One region of the Streptomyces sp. RLA131 genome, then DNA from elsewhere that is predicted to be linked to it. Evidence: riboswitches for the same ligand, from Rfam matches in the RefSeq annotation. Region 1 holds a riboswitch; the other holds the start of a gene.
The links. A riboswitch is a leader RNA that binds a small molecule or an ion and turns the genes downstream of it on or off. The one in region 1 is predicted to bind thiamine pyrophosphate.

Region 1 (7,224 bases):
CGGCCTTCCCTATGGCTGCGTAGGGACGGCGTCCGTCCTCCTGCAACTGTTCGATGATCGCCTTGGAGACGGAGTCGATCGCCGGGGCCGTGCCGTTGGCAACGTTCCTGGGATCCGGGGTGCGAGTGGCCACGGGCCCCACTCTGCATGAGAGGTCGGCCGTCACGCAAGCCCCGATCGATGTAATTCGTGGTTCGTGAGCTCAGATCTCACGGATTCCATTGTTTCGGGCCACCAGGTATGTCGAATACGGCAGTGTTACAGCTAGGCTGGACCTCACACCAGTACACCGGACAGGGAGAGGTTGCAGTGAGCGAGCTCCGTACTCTGCGCAACTACGTCGACGGAGAATTCCGCGACGCCGCCGACGGCCGGACCACCGACGTGGTCAACCCGGCCACCGGCCAGGTCTACGCGACCGCGCCGCTGTCCGCAGCCGCCGACGTCGACACCGCCATGGCCGCCGCAGCCGCCGCCTTCCCCGCATGGCGCGACACCACACCCTCCGAACGCCAGAAAGCCCTCCTGAAGATCGCCGACGCCATCGAGACACGCGCCGACGAACTGGTCGCCACCGAGAGCCAGAACACCGGCAAACCCCTCGCCCTGACCGCGAGCGAGGAAATCCCGCCCATGGTCGACCAGATCCGCTTCTTCGCCGGCGCCGCCCGCCTCCTCGAAGGCCGCTCCGCAGGCGAGTACATGGACGGCATGACCTCCATCATCCGCCGCGAACCCGTCGGCGTCTGCGCCCAGGTCGCCCCCTGGAACTACCCCATGATGATGGCCGTGTGGAAGTTCGCCCCCGCCATCGCCGCCGGCAACACCGTCGTCCTCAAACCCTCCGACACCACCCCCGCCTCCACCCTCCTGCTCGCCGAAATCATCGGCGACATCCTGCCCCCCGGCGTCTTCAACGTCATCTGCGGCGACCGCGACACCGGCCGCACCATGATCGAACACCCCGTCCCGGCCATGGCCTCCATCACCGGCTCCGTCCGCGCCGGCACCCAGGTCGCCACCTCCGCCGCGAAAGACGTCAAACGCGTCCACCTCGAACTCGGCGGCAAAGCCCCCGTCCTGGTCTTCGCCGACACCGACATCGCCAAAGCCGTCGAGGACATCACCGTCGCCGGCTACTTCAACGCCGGCCAGGACTGCACCGCCGCCACCCGCGTCCTGGTCCAGGACACCATCCACGACGAATTCCTCACCGCCCTGACCAAAGCAGCCGCCGCCACCAAAACCGGCCCCGCCGACGACGAGGACGTCCTGTACGGCCCCCTCAACAACGCCGCCCAGCTCGCCCAGGTCACCGGCTTCATCGACCGCCTCCCCACCCACGCCAAAATCGAGACCGGCGGCCACCAGGTCGGCGACCAGGGCTACTTCTACGCCCCCACCGTCGTCTCCGGCCTCCACCAGGACGACGAGATCATCCAGAACGAGGTCTTCGGCCCCGTCATCACCGTCCAGAAATTCACCGACGAGGACCAGGCCCTCACCTGGGCCAACGACGTCGACTACGCCCTGGCCTCCTCCGTCTGGACCAAAGACCACAGCCGCGCCATGCGCCTGTCCAAAAAACTCGACTTCGGCTGCGTCTGGATCAACACCCACATCCCCCTCGTCGCCGAAATGCCCCACGGCGGCTTCAAGAAGTCCGGCTACGGCAAGGACCTCTCCGCCTACGGCTTCGAGGACTACACCCGCATCAAACACGTCATGACCTCACTCGACGCCTGATGCACGCACCCAGCCACGTACGGGGCCCCCGGACGCCGAGCGTCCGGGGGCCCGGCGTAATGTCCATGCCATGGAGTTCCACGGATCCTCCGAGGAACGCGCCACGCTCGAACGGCGCGTACGCGCATGGCTTGCCCTCTTCGTCGTCTGCCTGCTGCTGAGCGGACTGACCGCCTTCCCCCTGGTGCACGAGGTGCGCTGGGTGGACGGCATGCATCTGCCGGGCGCCCTCGGCGAGTGGATCGGCCGGGTCCGTGAGGGCCTGGACGCCACGGACGCGAAGTACCCGTTCATCATGTACGGGACGGACTGGCTGGCGTTCGCACACCTCGTCATCGCCGTCGCGTTCTACGGGGTCCACCGTGACCCCGTGCGCAACATCTGGGTGGTCGAGTTCGCGATGATCGCCTGCGTCGGGGTCGTCCCACTGGCGCTGATCTGCGTCCCGATCCGCCACATCCCGTACTGGTGGACGCTGATCGACATGTCCTTCGGGGTCTTCGGCATCATCCCGCTGTACCTCCTGCGGCGCATGATCAAGCGCCTGGAACTGCTGCCCGGCCCCGATGCGCGCAGGCCCGATGTGCCCAGCTACGAAACGCCCAGCTCCGATGTGCCCAGCCCCGATACGCCCAGCTCCGATACGCCTAGCCCAGCAGCGGCCGGAACGCCCCTGCCGCAAGGCTGACCCCCAGCGACAGTGCCGCGACGCACACCGCGCCCACGACCAGCGCGGCGTCGGCAGCGCCGAACGACTGCCGTCGGGCGAACGTGCGCGGAGCGCCGGAGTCGAACCCCCGGGCGTCCATGGCCAGGGCCAGCCGGGTGCCCCGCCGGATCGCACCGACGAGCAGCGTGAAGGCGGCGGAGGCGAAGAGCCGCAGCCGGGCCAGCGGATCACGGCCGGCGTCGACACCGCGGGCGCGGCGGGCCAGGTTGATCAGCCGCCACTCCTCTCCCAGCAGCGGCACCAGCCGCCAGGCCGCCAGCGTGCCGATCGCGAAGCGCACGGGCACCCGGGCGTTCTGCACCAGGGCGTCGGCGAGGTCCGTCGGATCGGTGGTCGCGAAGGCAATGATCCCCGGCAGCGCCACGGCGAACAGCCGCAGGGCCAGAGCCAGGGCGGAGGCGGCCACGTGTTCCCGGTCCTGCGCGAAGAGGAACAGCGTGAACACGGCCCCGAGCACGCTGACCAGCAGCGGCCAGGCGCGGCGCGCCAGCGCCCCGTACGGGATGCCGAAGAACGGCACGACGGCCAGCTCCGCGGCGAGCGCGACAGCGGGGGCGACCGGATCGAGGCTGACCACCAGGGCCAGCGTCACGACGGCGGCGGCCAGGAGCTTGGCGGCGGGGTTACGGCGGGCCAGCGGCGCGGCGGAGTTCATCCGACGGCCTCCAGCGGGCGGGCGGCCAGAGGCAGTTCGCGGGCGCCGGTCGCGACGGTGAAGTCGGGGTCATGGGTGACGGCGACGATGCCGTGGCCGTCGTCGCGCAACCCTGCCAGCAGGGCGACGAGTTCGGTCCAGGTCCGCCGGTCCTGGCCGAAGGTCGGCTCGTCCAGGATCAGCAGCCGGGGAGCGGCGGCCAGCGCGGTCGCGACGCTGAGGCGGCGCTGCTCGCCGCCGGAGAGCGTATGAGGGTTGGCCTCGGCGAGCGCGTCCAGGCGCAGCCGTACGAGAAGCTCGTCCACCCGCCCCGCCTGGCCGCCGCCCAGGGCGAGTTCGTCCCGGACCCTGGCCGTCACGAACTGGTGGGCCGGGTTCTGGAACACCGAACCGATCCGTCCGGCCAGCGCCCGGGCCCGCCACTTGTGGGGCGGCTTCGCGGCGTCGGCGCCGGCCAGGGCCGCCGTCGCGGTGACCGGCCCGCCGACCGGCTTGCGCAGGCCGCCGAGCTGGAGGGCCAGGGTGGTCTTGCCTGCGCCGTTGGGCCCGGTGACGGCCAGCGCCTCGGCGGCCCGCACCTCGATCGCCTCCTTGCGCAGCAGTACCTCGCCGGGTGCCGTGCGCGGTGCGCACACCACGACGGGACGGCCCGGCACCCAGACGCCGTCGGCGGCCAGTTCGTCGCCGTGGTCGGCGAAGATCCGCTCCGGCGGTCCGTCGGCGCGGACGCCGCCACCGGGCTCCAGGACGATGACCCGGTCGAGCAGCGGCACGAGTTCGGCCACCCGGTGCTCGACGACGATCATGGTGGTGTCCGTCAGTCCGGCCAGGGCGTCGCGCACCAGGCGGGCGCCCCCGGGGTCGAGGTTGGCGGTGGGTTCGTCGAGCAGCAGCAGCCCGGGCCGGGACACCAGCGCCCCGGCGAGCGCGAGCCGTTGCTGCTCACCACCGGAGAGCGCGGCCACCGACCGGTCCCTGCCGTACGGGAACCCGACCCTGCGCAGCGCGTCGTCGACCAGCGGCCAGATGCGGTCCGGCGCGGTACCGGTGTTCTCCAGCCCGAAGGCCACGTCGTCACCGGCCCGGGCCATGACGAGCTGGGACTGCGGGTCCTGGAAGACGATGCCCGCGCGCTCCCGGACCTCGATCGTGCCCTCGCGATCCCCGGACTCCGGCGGCAGCAACCCCGCGAGCGCGGCCAGCAGCGTGGACTTGCCGGCCCCCGACGGGCCGAGCAGCGCGACCCGTTCGCCGTGCGCGATGTCCAGGTCGACGCCGCGCAGCGCCCAGCGGCGCCGCCCGGCGTGCCGGTGGCCGAAGCCCCGGAGTCGTACGCAGGACATCAGACCGCGACGCGCTCCCGCCCGGACGGGAACGGGTCGAGCGCTCCGGTCTGGGCGAGGGACCTGGTCAGCGCCAGGCTGCCGAGCCCGGCGATCACGGCCGAGCTGACGACGACCAGCGCGGCGTACGCGGCCTTCCAGCCGCCGCCGGTGTCCGGGTAGTAGAGCACGATGTCCAGCAGTGCGGCCGCCGCGCCCGCGAGCGCCCCGCCGGCCAGCGCGGTCGGCCAGCGCCAGCTGCGGTACGCGCTCAGCGCGAAGCCGAACTCCCCGGCCAGGCCCTGCAGCACTCCGTACAGCAGGGTGACCAGGCCCCACGGCGAGCCGAAGAAGGTCGCCACGGTGGCGGCCACGACCTCGCAGAAGATGCCCGCGCCCGGCTTGCGGATCACCAGTGGGCCCAGCACCGCGGGGACCAGCCACACGCCGTAGAGCACGGCCCGGCCGGGCAGCGGGATGGCGTTGGCCGCGCCCTCCCACAGCGTGCTCCAGGCCCAGAAGATGACGCCGAACGCGGCGCCGAGGACGGCGGTCACCACGATGTCGACGGTCCGCCAGCGATTGCTGCTCATGTCTGTGACTCCCTTCGCCGGCATTACCCGGATCAGGTTCGAGGGTCTGCGGCCCGTGGCCGCACTCTCAGCGCTGTGCGCGCTCCCCTGTCGGAAATGTTCACTTGTACGATCATTCGATCGCGATCCGCACTGTAGCAGCGCAGATCAGCCCTCGGAAGCCGCCAGCTGACCGCAGGCACCGTCGATCTCCTGGCCCCGCGTGTCCCGCACGGTCACCGGCACGCCGTGCGCCTCCAGGCCCCGTACGAACGCCCGCTCGTCCTCCGGCCGCGACGCCGTCCACTTCGACCCGGGGGTCGGGTTGAGCGGGATCAGGTTCACGTGCACCCGGTGGCCCTTGAGCAGACGGCCGAGCAGATCGGCCCGCCAGGCCTGGTCGTTGATGTCCTTGATCAGCGCGTACTCGATGGAGATACGGCGGCCGGACACCTCCGCGTAGTGCCACGCGGCGTCCAGCACCTCGCGCACCTTCCAGCGGGTGTTGACCGGCACCAGCGTGTCGCGCAGCTCGTCGTCGGGCGCGTGCAGCGACACCGCGAGCCGGCACTTGAAGCCCTCGTCGGCGAAGCGGAGCATCGCCGGGACAAGGCCGACCGTCGAGACGGTGATCCCGCGCTGCGACAGCCCCAGCCCGTCCGGCTCGGGGTCCGTGAGACGGCGGATCGCGCCGACGACCCGCTTGTAGTTGGCCAGCGGCTCGCCCATGCCCATGAAGACGATGTTGCTCAGCCGGGCCGCGCCGCCGGGGATCTCGCCGTCGCGCAGCGAGCGCATCCCGGCGACGATCTGGTGCACGATCTCGGCGGTGGACAGATTGCGGGTCAGGCCCGCCTGGCCCGTCGCGCAGAACGGGCAGTTCATGCCGCAGCCCGCCTGCGAGCTGATGCACATCGTCACCCGGTCCGGGTAGCGCATCAGCACCGACTCGACCAGCGTCCCGTCGAAGAGCTTCCACAGCGTCTTGCGCGTGGTGTCCTCGTCGCAGGAGATGTGCCGGACCACCGACATCAGCTCCGGCAGCAGGTCGCCGGCCAGCTTGCCCCTGGCGGCCGCCGGGATGTCGCTCCAGGCGGCCGGGTCGTCCGCGTACCGCGCGAAGTAGTGCTGCGACAGCTGCTTGGCGCGGAACGGCTTCTCGCCGAGCTCCGCCACCGCCTCGCGGCGCTCGGCGGGCGTGAGGTCGGCAAGGTGCCGCGGCGGCTTCTTGGCGCCGCGCGGCGTGACAAAGGTGAGTTCTCCGGGTGCAGGCATGGTCGTACCAGTGTCGCAGACCTCAGCCGGTGCCCACGAAGACCACCAGGAGCAGCCACACCACCGGCGCCGTGGGCAGCAGCGAGTCGAGCCGGTCCATGATTCCGCCGTGGCCGGGGAGCAGGTGGCCCATGTCCTTGATGCCGAGATCGCGCTTGATCATGGACTCGCCGAGGTCGCCCAGGGTGGCGCTGACCGCGACCGCCAGGCCCAGCAGCAGGCCCTGCCACCACACGCCGTCGTCGATGAGGAACTGCATGCACAGCGCGCCCCCCGCCATGGCGAAGGTCACAGCACCGACCAGGCCCTCGCGGGTCTTGCCGGGGCTGATCCGCGGGGCGAGCCGGTGGGTGCCGAAGCGCCAGCCGACGGCGTACGCGCCGGTGTCGCTGATCACTGTGAGGATCAGGAAGACGAAGACCCGCCAGGCGCCGTCCCCCGCGGCCAGCATCATGGAGACGAAGGTGGCCAGGAACGGCACGTAGAAGGCCGCGAAAACACCGGCGGTGACGTCCCGCAGGTAGTTCTCGGGTGGCTCGGTCATCCGCCAGACCAGTACCGCGAGCGCGGTGAAGGCCATGGCCACCCAGGCGCCCTCGGCGCCGCGCGCATAGCCGGCGACGACCATGGCCGCGCCGCCCACCGCGAGCGGCACCAGGGGGGCGCGGATCTCCTTGCGCTCGGCGAGCCGGGAGGTGAGTTCCCACAGGCCGACGACGACAGCCGCGGCGACGACGCCGACGAACACCGCCTTGACGACGAAGAGCGAGGCGATGACCACGGCTCCGAGGCCGACACCGACCCCTATCGCCGCCCGCAGGTTGCGGCCGGCGTTCTTCTTGGCGCGGCCCGGCTGTTCCGGCCCGGACGACGGCGGCTCGGGGGTCGCGGGCCGCTCCGCGGGCTGGGGGGCCTCGTCGCGGA
Region 2 (7,224 bases), 3.9 Mb from region 1:
GCGCTCCTCAGCTGCTCAAGGGGGGATTACGAAGCGGCCGGACAAGCCGGGTGGAGGGAATGTACGGCCGCCTGATCTCCGATGGCAAGCAGGGAAAGCTGTGAGGTCGCCGGGGAAACGATGTGTTTACCGAAGGGGTTACCCGAAGAAGACGCCGGCCTCGGCGTAGAGCTTGGGATCGACCGTTTTGATATGGGATGTCGCGGCGGCCAGCGGCACCCGTACGATGTCCGTCCCGCGCAGCGCGACCATCTTCCCGAAGTCCCGGTCGCGCACCGCCTCGATGGCGTGCAGCCCGAAGCGGGTGGCAAGCCAGCGGTCGAAGGCGCTGGGTGTGCCGCCGCGCTGCACATGGCCCAGGACGGTGGTCCTGGCCTCCTTGCCGGTGCGCTTCTCGATCTCCTTCGCCAGCCATTCGCCGACCCCGGACAGCCGTACATGGCCGAACGAGTCGAGGGTGCCGTCCTTGAGGACCGCCTCGCCGTCCTTGGGCATCGCGCCCTCGGCGACCACCACGATGGGCGCGTAACGGATCTTGAAGCGGCTCTCGACCCAGGCGCAGACCTGGTCGACGTCGAAGCGCTGCTCGGGGATGAGGATGACGTTGGCGCCGCCGGCCAGCCCGGAGTGCAGGGCGATCCAGCCGGCGTGCCGGCCCATCACCTCGACGACCAGGACGCGCATGTGCGACTCGGCGGTGGTGTGGAGACGGTCGATGGCCTCCGTCGCGATGTTGACGGCGGTGTCGAAACCGAAGGTGTAGTCGGTGGCGGCCAGGTCGTTGTCGATGGTCTTGGGGACGCCGACGCAGGCGATGCCGTACTCGTCGGCCAGTGTGGTCGCCACGCCGAGGGTGTCCTCGCCGCCGATCACGACCAGCGCCTCCACCTCGTACTTGGCGAGGTTGTCCTTGACCCGCCGGATGCCGTTCTCCGCCTTGAGCGGGTTGGTGCGGGACGACCCGAGGATGGTGCCGCCGCGCGGCAGGATGCCGCGCACCGCCGGGATGTCCAGCGGCACCGTGTCCCCTTCGAGCGGGCCGCGCCAGCCGTCCCTGAAGCCGATGAAGTCGTAGCCGTACTCCTGCGCACCCTTGCGGACGATGCCGCGGATGACCGCATTGAGCCCGGGGCAGTCACCGCCGCCGGTCAGTACTCCGACCCGCATGGATCTCTCCCTTTTGTCGACGCTGACAAGGTTGACGATGCGGCAACGCTAGCGTGATCCGCGTCACACCAGGGAGGGGCGGTCGGGTGAATCGGCCGGGATCATGGGGCGGTTGGGCTACGGCCGGGCGGTGATTTCACCCGTACGGGGGGAGAACGCGGGGGCCTCCGGGTCGAAGGCCGCGACCCCCTCCACCGGCGACGACGCCTGCGCGTAGAGCCGCCTCGGGATACGGCCCGCCCGGTACGCCAGCCGGCCGGCCTCCACGGCGTGCCGCATCGCGCCCGCCATCAGCACCGGCTCCTGGGCGCGGGTCACGGCCGAGGCCAGCATCACGGCCGCGCACCCCAGTTCCATGGCCAGGGCCACGTCGGAGGCTGTGCCGGCACCGGCGTCCAGGATCACCGGGACGGACGCGCGCTCGACGATGAGCTGGAAGTTGTGCGGGTTGCGGATGCCCAGCCCGGAGCCGATGGGCGAGCCCAGCGGCATGATCGCGGCGCAGCCGGCGTCCTCCAGCCGGCGCGCCACGACCGGGTCGTCGTTGGTGTACGGCAGGACGGTGAAGCCGTCGTCCACCAGGATCTCGGCGGCGTCGAGGAGTTCGACGGTGTCGGGCAGCAGGGTCCGCTCGTCGGCGACCACTTCGAGCTTCACCCAGTCCGTGCCGAGGGCCTCACGGGCCAGCCGGGCGGTCAGCACGGCCTCGCCGGCGGTGAAACAGCCGGCGGTGTTGGGGAGCACCCGGATGCCGTGCCCGGCCAGCAGCGACAGCACCGACCCCTTCACCGTCGGGTCCAGGCGCCGCATGGCGACGGTGGTCAGTTCGGTGCCGGAGGCGAGCAGCGCCTGCTCCATGACCTCCAGGCTGGGCGCGCCGCCGGTGCCCATGATCAGGCGGGAGCCGAAGGCGCTGCCGCCGATCGTCAGCGGATCGTCTGCCATGGCGGCGGATCAGCCTCCCTGGACCGCGGTCAGGACCTCGACCCGGTCCCCGTCGTGGAGTGCGGTGGCCGGCCACTGGCCGCGCGGCACCACGGTCTCGTTGAGCGCGGCGGCCACCCCGGAGCGCGCGGCGGTCAGGGTCGCCACCAGCCGGTCCAGGGTGAGTCCGGTGTCCGGAAGCTCGCGGGCCTCGCCGTTCACGGAGATCACGTGCGTCATGCGGGCTGTTCCTGTTCCTGTCGGGTGGCCTGCCGGGTGAGGAAGCGGGCCGGGGAGAAGTGCCGTGCCAGCGGCGGGACTTCGCCGCCGGTCAGCAGCTCGGCCATGATGTCGCCGGTGACCGGCGTGAGCAGCACGCCGTTGCGGTGGTGGCCGGTGGCCAGCATCAGCCCGGGCAGTCCGCTCGGGCCCAGCATCGGCGCGTTGTCCGGGGACCCCGGGCGCAGCCCCGCCAGCGTCTCGGTCAGCGGCAGTTCGGTGATGCCCGGCACCAGCTCATGGGCGTCACGCAGCAGTTCGTACACCCCGCCCGCGGTCACCGTCGTGTCCCAGCCCAGCTCCTCACTGGTCGCGCCCACCACCAGCTCACCGTTCTCGCGCGGCACCAGGTAGACATGGCCGCCGCGCACCACCGCCCGTACGGTGCGTGACAGGAACGGCGCGTGCGCCGCCGGGATCCGCAGTCGCAGCACCTGGCCCTTGACCGGGCGCACCGGCGGCAGCAGTTCCGGGGGCACCCCCGCCACGGTGCCGCTCAGGCTCCCCGCGGCCAGCACGGTCTGCCCGGCCTCCAGCCGGGTCCCGTCGCGCAGCCCGACGCCGCGCGCCCGGCCCGCCCCGACCTCGACCCGGGCCACCTCCGAGCGGTGGACGGCGACGCCCGCCCCCTCGGCCGCCCGCAGCAGCGCCTCGGCCAGCCTGCGCGGATCGATCTGGTGGTCGCCGTCCACCCGCAGCCCGCCCCGCACCCCCGGTGCCAGCATCGGCTCCAGACGGCGGCACTCCCGGCCGCTCAGCCACTGCGACTCCAGCCCCAGACGGCTCTGGAAGGCGTGCAGTTCGCGCAGCTGCGCCCGGTCGTCGGCGTCCAGCGCCACCGCGAGCGTGCCGCAGCGCCGGTAGCCCAGGTCCATCCCCGTCGCCTCGCCCAGCTCGGCCGCGAAGTGCGCGTAGCGGGCCGCCGAGGCGAGGTTGAGTTCGAGCAGCGTCTGCTCGCCGTACTGCAGTTCGGTGACCGCCGCCAGCATCCCGGCCGCCACCCGCGCCGCCCCGCCGCCGGGGCGCGGGTCGGCCACCGCCGTGCTCAGGCCGCGCTGGGCCGCCCGCCAGGCGGTCACGAGCCCGATGATCCCGCCGCCGACCACCACGACGTCATACCGATGCGTGGGCATCCTGCTCCCTTCGCCGGCATGACCCGGATCAGGTTCGTACGGTCGGCGGCCGGCCAGCCGCCCTCTCAGCCCGGTCCGCCCGGACTCCCGCGAGTGCGTTTGCCCCGCCACCCTAGTACGGCGCCGCCGACGCTTCGAGCCCCCGGGTCGGTCCCGGCGCTACGGTGATCCCGTGAGCAGCCGCACAGCACAGCGCGCCCTTGTCGTCGGGGCCGGAATGGCCGGGGTCCAGACCGCGGTGTCCCTGCGGGAGGAGGGCTGGACGGGCGGGATCACCCTGCTCGGCGAGGAGCCGCACGCGCCCTACGACCGGCCACCGCTGTCGAAGGCGGTCCTGCTGGGGGCCGCCGCGGCCGAAGGGGCCTCGTTCGACGTCGACTTCGCCGCACTCGACGTGGAACTGCTGCTCGGCCGCCGGGTACGTGCCCTGGACCCGGTCGGCCGTCAGGTCACCACCGACGAGGGCCCGGTGCCGTACGACCGGCTGGTGATCGCGACCGGGGCGGCCCCGGTACGGATGCCCGGCCCGGCCGCCGGCCAGTACCTGCTGCGCACGCTGGACGACGCGCTCGCGCTGCGCGCCGTCCTGGACGCCCGGCAGGACGTGGTGGTGGTCGGCGCGGGCTGGATCGGCGCCGAGTTCGCGACGGCGGCCCGGCAGGCGGGCTGCGCGGTCACCGTGGTGGAGGCGGCGGACCGGCCGCTGGCGGGCGTGCTGCCGGGCGAGATCGGCGATCGGATGCGGCACTGGTACGCGGAGGCGGGCGTGGAGCTGCGTACGGGCGCCGGCGTCGCCGAAGTGCGGCCGGGGGAGGTCCTGCTGGCCGACGGGACCCGGCTGCCGGCCGCGGCCGTCGTGGTGGGCGTGGGCGCCCGCCCGGCCACGGACTGGCTGGCCGGCTCGGGGGTGGCGCTGGACCCGGGCGACCGTTCGGTGCTGGCGGACGACCGGCTGCGCACCTCCGTCCCGGACGTGTACGCGGTCGGGGACTGCGTGTCCTTCCCCTCCGCCCGCTACCGGCGGCGGCTGCTGATCCACCACTGGGACAACGCCCTTCAGGGCCCCCGGGTGGCCGCCGCGAACCTGCTCGACGGCGACGCGCGCTACGACCCGGTGCCGTACTTCTGGTCCGAGCAGTTCGGCCGCTTCCTGCAGTACGCCGGGCACCACGCGGGCGCCGGCACCATGCTGCTGCGCGGTGACCCGGACGGCCCGGCCTGGTCGGTCTGCTGGCTGCGAGACGGCGTTCTCACCGCCCTGCTGACCGTCGGCCGGCCCCGGGACCTGGCCCAGGGCCGCAAGCTCATCGAGCGCGGCGTCCGACTGGACCACAAGCTGGCGGCCGACCCGGCGGTACCGCTGAAGACGGCCGTTCTCTAGGCGATGCGGTATCCGACTGTCGGTCCGGGATGGCAGGCTTGTCCACGTGACCGAGATCGATGCAAAGTTTGACTCCCTCGTACCGTCCTGGCTGACCCTTCCCGATGTCGCCGAGCGCCTCGGCCTGGAGGTGACCCGGATCCGGCCGCTGATCAAGGAAGGCCAGCTGATCGCGGTGCGCCGCGGTGAGAACCGGGTCCTGATGGTTCCGGCCGACTTCATCGGCGACGGAAAGATCGTGAAGGGCCTCGCCGGCACGCTGACCCTGCTCAAGGACGACGGGTTCAGCGACGAAGAGGCCCTGGAGTGGCTGTTCACCCCCGACCCCAGCCTGCCCGGCACCCCGGCGCAGGCCCTGCGCGAGAACCGAGGCACCGAGGTCAAGCGCCGGGCCCAGGCGCTCGCCGTATGAGCGCCGTCGCGCAGCTCGCCGACGCCCGGCTCTACCTGTGCACCGACGCCCGCCGCCGCCAGGGCGACCTGGCGGCCTTCGCGGACGCGGTGCTCTCCTCAGGTGTGGACGTCATCCAGCTGCGCGACAAGGGCATCGAGGCCCGCGAGGAGCTGGAGCACCTCGCGGCCCTGGCCGACGCCTGCGCGAGGCACGGCAAGTTGCTCGCGGTCAACGACCGGGCGGACGTCGCCCACGCGGCCGGCGCGGACGTACTGCACCTGGGGCAGGGCGACCTGCCGGTGCCGGCCGCCCGCGCGATCCTCGGCGGCTCCTCCGACCAGGTGCTGGTGGGACGGTCCTGCCACACCCGGTCCGAGGTGGCCGCGGCCGCCGTGGAGCCCGGTGCGGACTACTTCTGCGCCGGGCCGGTCTGGCCGACCCCGACCAAGCCGGGGCGCCCCGCCCCGGGCCTGGACCTGGTCCGGTACGCCGCCTCCCTGGGCACCGGCCGCCCGTGGTTCGCGATCGGCGGCATCGACCTGGCCGACCTGGACGAGGTGCTGGACGCCGGGGCCCGGCGGATCGTGGTGGTCCGGGCCCTGACCGAGGCGGCGGATCCGGCGGCGGTGGCGGCCGAGCTGGCGAAGCGGGTCCGCGAGCGTGCATAGGATGGGACGGCCGTCCCAAGGCGTGGACAAAATGTCGCCATCGGTTGGGACTGCCCACCAGCCCGGTTAGCCTGAAGCGCATGGCCCTTGGCACAGCATCCACCAGGACCGATCGTGCGGTCACCATCCGTGAGCTGCTCGCCTCCGGCCAGCGGTCGTACTCCTTCGAGTTCATGGCGCCCCGCACCGACAAGGGTGAACGCACCCTGTGGAACGCCATCCGCCGGATCGAGGCGGTGGGCCCGACCTTCGTCTCCGTGACCTACGGGGCGGGCGGCAAGTCCCGCGAGGGTACGGTGCGGGCCACCGAACGGATCGTCTCCGACACCACGCTGACCCCGGTCGCCCATCTGACGGCCGTCAACCACTCCGTCGCCGAGCTGCGCAACATCATCGGCCAGTACGCCGACGCCGGAATCCGTAATGTGCTCGCGGTGCGCGGCGACCCGCCGGACGACCCGATGGGGGAGTGGGTCCCGCACCCCAGCGGGGTCCACTACGCCGCCGACCTGGTGCGGCTGATCAAGGAGTCCGGCGACTTCTGCGTGGGGGTGGCCGCTTTCACCGAGATGCACCCGCGCTCGACCGACTGGGAAAGTGACACCCGTCACTTTGTCGACAAGTGCCGGGCCGGTGCGGACTACGCCATCACCCAGATGTTCTTCCGCGCCGAGGACTATCTGCGACTGCGTGAGCGGGTCGACGCCGCAGGCTGCGTCACTCCGATCATCCCCGAGATCATGCCCGTGACCAACGTGCGGCAGATCGAGCGCTTCGCACAGCTGGGGAACGCGCCTTTCCCCCCGGAGCTCGCGGACCGTATCCTCGCCGTCAAGGACGATCCGGCCGCGGTGCGGGCGATCGGGGTCGAATACGCGACCGAGATGTGCCGTCGGCTCATGGCCGAGGAGATCCCGGGACTGCACTTCATTACCCTGAATCACTCCACGGCGTCACTGGAAATCTACGAGAATCTGGGACTGCACCAGAGGGCCTAGGTCCTGAAGAGGTCATGAGGGGCGGGGCCGCCGCCCGTCGGGGCCACCGACGGTGAACGGTGAGGAAGTGCGGCATGGGCTACACGGTGCTCTACATCGCGTTCGGCGTGGTCGCGCTGTGGCTGCTGGGCGAGGTGCTGCTCCAGTACAAGGCGCGGCTGCGCTGGCGGCTGCTGGCCTTCGCCGGCTTCCTCGGTGTGGTCTTCGGCGTCTACCTCCCCGCGGTGGTGGTCATCGGCGTCGGCGCCGTCGCGTTCGCGACCGGCCAGACCTTCGTCAC

Region 2: it holds a riboswitch for thiamine pyrophosphate, as region 1 does, so the genes downstream of both, thiO (glycine oxidase ThiO) here and RWE79_RS28560 (ECF transporter S component) in region 1, are expected to answer to the same signal.

Annotation. Positions count from the first base shown of each region.
Region 1 covers NZ_JBWDOQ010000002.1:6,080,422-6,087,645, reverse strand. The annotation lists gene RWE79_RS28585 (Lrp/AsnC family transcriptional regulator) at 1-133, opposite strand, end outside; gene RWE79_RS28580 (gamma-aminobutyraldehyde dehydrogenase) at 310-1,746, shown strand; partial or broken gene RWE79_RS28575 (hypothetical protein) at 1,817-2,317, shown strand; gene RWE79_RS28570 (energy-coupling factor transporter transmembrane component T family protein) at 2,394-3,131, opposite strand; gene RWE79_RS28565 (ABC transporter ATP-binding protein) at 3,128-4,474, opposite strand; gene RWE79_RS28560 (ECF transporter S component) at 4,474-5,046, opposite strand; TPP riboswitch at 5,039-5,145, opposite strand; gene rlmN (dual-specificity RNA methyltransferase RlmN) at 5,194-6,300, opposite strand; gene RWE79_RS28550 (phosphatidate cytidylyltransferase) at 6,323-7,224, opposite strand, start outside.
Region 2 covers NZ_JBWDOQ010000002.1:2,200,732-2,207,955, reverse strand. The annotation lists gene RWE79_RS11000 (6-phosphofructokinase) at 139-1,167, opposite strand; gene RWE79_RS10995 (thiazole synthase) at 1,285-2,112, opposite strand; gene thiS (sulfur carrier protein ThiS) at 2,122-2,331, opposite strand; gene thiO (glycine oxidase ThiO) at 2,328-3,503, opposite strand; TPP riboswitch at 3,492-3,604, opposite strand; gene RWE79_RS10980 (NAD(P)/FAD-dependent oxidoreductase) at 3,676-4,884, shown strand; gene RWE79_RS10975 (Rv2175c family DNA-binding protein) at 4,931-5,296, shown strand; gene thiE (thiamine phosphate synthase) at 5,293-5,946, shown strand; gene metF (methylenetetrahydrofolate reductase [NAD(P)H]) at 6,027-6,944, shown strand; gene RWE79_RS10960 (hypothetical protein) at 7,019-7,224, shown strand, end outside.